Regions from separate parts of the Brotocaccenecus cirricatena genome, predicted to be linked through region 2. Evidence: predicted binding sites of a transcription regulator. Region 2 holds the regulator's gene; the other holds the start of a gene.
The links. Region 2 encodes HrcA, which represses chaperone genes, less so after heat shock. Its sites were predicted from a motif close to TGTTAGCACTCNNNNNNNNNGAGTGCTAACA; they were not measured.

Region 1 (2,199 bases), on a different contig from region 2:
GGTGCGGCAGGGGGGCCGGGAGGCCGTGACCCATTGGGAGGTCATCGCCCGGTATCCCGGCGTCACCCATCTGCGCTGCCGTCTGGAAACCGGCCGCACCCACCAGATCCGGGTCCATCTGGCCTATATCGGCCACCCCATCCTGGGGGACACGGTGTACGGGGCCAAAAAGTCCGTGGCCGGGCTGACGGGCCAGTGCCTCCACGCGGTGGGCCTGCGGTTCATCCACCCCCGCACCGGGGAGCCGGTGGAGCTGACCTGCCCCCTGCCGGAGGAGTTCGTGCGCATGCTGGAAAAGCTGCGGCGGAACGCGTGAAGCATGAGATATGAAAATGAGGATGTGCCTATGATCGGCTTTTATGACTATACGGTGCTGGCCACCTACGCCGCCACGGCCCTGGGGGTGACGGGTATGTTCCAGGCGGTGGAGGGGCGGCACCTGACCGCTGTGTTCTGCCTGCTGGCGGCGGGACTGCTGGACTGCTTCGATGGCCGCATTGCCCGCACCAAAAAGGACCGCAGCCATCAGCAGCAGTCCTTCGGCATCCAGATTGACTCACTCAACGACGTGCTGTGCTTCGGAGCGCTGCCGTCGGTGGCGGGCTACTGCGCCTGGAGCCGGTGGAGCGATGCCCCAACTCCGGTATGGTATGGGGCGGCGCTGTGCGTGTTCACCCTGGCGGGACTGATCCGGCTGGCGTATTTCAACGTCACCGAGGAGGAGCGCCAGCAGACGGAGGGCGGCGGGCGGAAATACTATCTGGGCCTGCCCATCACAGCCAGTGCCCTGGTCTTTCCGCTGTTTTACCTGCTGGGCCTGCTGCTGCCCGGCGGGCCGTATATCCTGGCGGCGGGAATGCTGCTGCTGGCGGCGCTGTATGTGACCCCGCTGCGCATTCCCAAGCCCGGCCTTGCCGCCATCTGCCTTCTTTCGGCGGTGGGGGCTCTGGAGCTGGCGGGGCTGATCCTGGCCGCTCTGGGGCGGCTGTGACCGGAAGGTCCCCTGTCCATATTTGACCAATTTGTGAATTTTTGAATTTTTTCCAAAATCCCCCTTGCAAAATCCAAATAGTGTGGTATGATAATCAGCGTTAGCACTCCAGGAAGTCGAGTGCTAACGCTGAACTCGTTTATTATGTAAAGATATAAGGAGGAACCAACTATGAAACTGACACCGCTTGCTGATCGCGTTGTGCTGAAGATGACGGAGGCGGAGGAGACCACCAAGGGCGGCATCATCCTCACCGGCTCTGCCAAGGAGAAGCCCTCTGTGGCGGAAGTGATCTCCGTGGGCCCCGGCGGCGTTGTGGACGGCAAGACCGTTACCATGACCGTCAAGCCCGGCGACAAGGTCATCACCGACAAGTATGCCGGCACCAAGGTCACCCTGGAGGACGTGGAGTATATCATCGTCAAGCAGGCTGACATCCTGGCTATCGTTGAGTAAAAAATTCGCTGTCTGTTTTAATTAGGAGGCAATACTATGGCTAAGATTATCAAGCGCGGCGAGGAAGCCCGCAAAGCTCTGGAGTCCGGCGTCAATCAGCTGGCCGATACCGTAAAGATCACCCTGGGCCCCAAGGGCCGCAACGTGGTGCTGGATAAGAAGTTCGGCACGCCCCTGATCACCAACGACGGTGTGTCCATCGCCAAGGAGATCGAGCTGGACGATCCGTTTGAGAACATGGGCGCTCAGCTGGTGCGTGAGGTATCCACCAAGACCAACGACGTGGCCGGCGACGGCACCACCACCGCCACCCTGCTGGCCCAGGCCATGATCCGCGAGGGTCTGAAGAACCTGGCCGCCGGCGCCAACCCCATCGTCATGAAGAAGGGCATGGCCAAGGCCGTGGATGCCGCCGTGGCCGCCATCCGCCAGCAGAGCCAGAAGGTCAACGGCACCGACGACATTGCCCGCGTGGGCACCGTCTCCTCCGGCGACGCCTTCATCGGCAAGCTCATCGCCGAGGCCATGGAGAAGGTCTCCGCCGACGGCGTCATCACCATCGAGGAGTCCAAGACCGCCGAGACCTATTCCGAGGTGGTGGAGGGCATGATGTTCGACCGGGGCTATATCACCCCCTATATGGTCACCGACACCGACAAGATGGAAGCCCTCATCGACGATGCGTATATCCTCATCACCGACAAGAAGATCTCCGTGATCTCCGACATTCTGCCTCTGCTGGAGCAGCTGGT
Region 2 (2,199 bases):
GCAGTTCCTGGCCCTGGTGTGCAAGGGGGAGGGACTGGAGAAGTTCAAGAACCGCCAGTGGGTGGAGATCCAGGCCACCGTGAAGAAGGAGCAGTGCCAGGCCTACGACGGCGAGGGGCCGGTGCTGTACGTCACCGATGTGAAGCCCTGCCAGAAGCCGGACCCGGAGAACGTCAGCTTCTGATACGTGTCGTAATATCTGCGCCGAATAATACAAATAGTAAAAGAGGAACGGCTGCGCCGTTCCTCTTTTGCTTGTCAAAAAGTATCCCTGCCGTGACACCACAAGGGAGAAATCGTCCTGTTCCCAGGGTGACGCGGCCCGCTGAGGGCAGCGGGCCCTACGGACGGCCTGCCGGTCCCCCCGTTCCTGTAGGGCGGGGCCCGCGTCTGCCCACCATCGTGCCAGCCGACTGGCAGGCATTGTGTCATGCCCGCCAGTCGGGGCACTTCCTCGAAATCGCCTTGCTTCATCCGCCACCGGCGGCGCTTCGGCGATTTCCCCGGCGGAAAACCGGCTTTGTTTACAAATAATTCAAAGGCTTCCACTTGACAAGGGCGGCGGGGGGTGGTAAACTGCGTTTAGCACTCAGGAAGTTGGAGTGCTAACGGAGAAAACGATATGGAATTGACCGATCGAAAAAGACAGATACTGAAGATCGTGGTGGAGGAATATGTGGCGGCGGCGGAGCCGGTGGGCTCCAAGGCCATCGCCCAGAGGATGCCCGGCAAGATCAGCTCCGCCACCATCCGCAACGAGCTGGCGGACCTGACGGAGATGGGCTATCTGGAACAGCCCCACACCTCCGCCGGACGGGTCCCCTCCGCCAAGGGCTACCGACTGTACGTCAACGAGCTGATGGAGCGGCGGTCCCTGAGCCGGGAGGAGGAGGAAAAGCTCAACACCTCCCTGGCCGAGAAGCTGGCGGGAACGGACCAGGTCATGGCCCGGGCGGGCCAGATGGTCTCGTCCTTTGTGGGCTATCCGGCTTACACCGTGGCGGACCACAAAACCGCCGCCACCGTGCGGCGCTTTGAGCTGATCCCCGTGGACCAGAGCAGCTTCATCGCCGTGGTGATGCTGTCGGACAGCCAGGTGAAAAGCCAGCTGCTGCCCCTGCAGCTTCCGGTGGCCGACGGGGGCCTGCCGGACATGAGCCATCTGCTGAACACCCATTTCACCGGCATCGGGCCGGAGGACATGAACGGACGGCTGATGAGCCTGTCGGAGCAGGTGTCCGGCCAGTGGTTCCTGCCGCTGAACCAGGTGGTGGAATATGCCGGACGGCTATTGAAGGAAGCCAACAGCCAGGAGGTCTTTACCGGCGGGGCCAAGGAGTTCCTGCGGTTCCCGGAATACCGGGACGCGGACAAGGCCCACGACCTGATGACCTTTATGGTGGACAATAAAGAACAGCTGCCCGCGCCCACGGAGGGCGGCCCGGTGCAGATCCTCATCGGCCCCGAAAATCTCAACGAGGCCCTGCGGGACAGCAGCGTGGTGGTGGCCAGCTATGACATCGGAGACAATATGCGGGGACTGGTGGGCGTGGTCGGACCCACCCGGATGGACTACGCCACCGTGGCGGCGCGCCTGAGCTACTTTGCCGAGAGCCTGGGCCGCATGTTCGGGAAGAACCAGCTGCCCCCCAAGGAGGACCAGGAAACATGAGCGAGAATGTGAATCAGGAAAACAAGCAGGAACAGGAAAACACGGACACCCCGGAGACCCAGCCCCAGCAGGAGCCGTCTCCGGAAACGGCGGAGGAGACCTTCACCGTCACCCGGGACCAGATGGAGAAAATGGAGCAGCTGGCCAAGATGGTGTCCGACGCCAGCGACAAATATCTGCGGCTGGCAGCGGAGTATGACAACTTCCGCAAGCGCACCGCCAAGGAGAAGGAAAGCCTCTACGGCGACGCCAAGGCCGACACCGTGAAGCCCTTTTTGGAGGTGCTGGACAACCTGGAGCGGGGCCTGGCCCAGTTCGAGGAGGGGGACCCCCACCGCCAGGGTATGGAGATGATCTGCAAGCAGTTCATGACCGTGCTGGAAAAGCTGGGCGTACAGCAGATTGAGGCCCTGGGCCAGCCCTTTGACCCCGCCCGCCACAACGCCGTGATGCATGTGGAGGATGAGTCGGCCGGGGAGAACACCGTGGTGGAGGTATTCCAGCAGGGATACGCCCTGGGCGACAAG

Region 1: the regulator HrcA is predicted to act here: its motif matches at 1,090-1,120, upstream of LKD37_RS16760 (co-chaperone GroES).

Annotation. Positions count from the first base shown of each region.
Region 1 covers NZ_JAJEPW010000107.1:2,643-4,841, forward strand. Annotated here, with positions in the region: gene LKD37_RS16750 (RluA family pseudouridine synthase) at 1-316, shown strand, start outside; gene LKD37_RS16755 (CDP-alcohol phosphatidyltransferase family protein) at 347-991, shown strand; gene LKD37_RS16760 (co-chaperone GroES) at 1,163-1,447, shown strand; gene groL (chaperonin GroEL) at 1,484-2,199, shown strand, end outside.
Region 2 covers NZ_JAJEPW010000029.1:16,249-18,447, forward strand. Annotated here, with positions in the region: gene LKD37_RS10175 (TIGR03943 family putative permease subunit) at 1-184, shown strand, start outside; gene hrcA (heat-inducible transcriptional repressor HrcA) at 623-1,672, shown strand; gene grpE (nucleotide exchange factor GrpE) at 1,669-2,199, shown strand, end outside.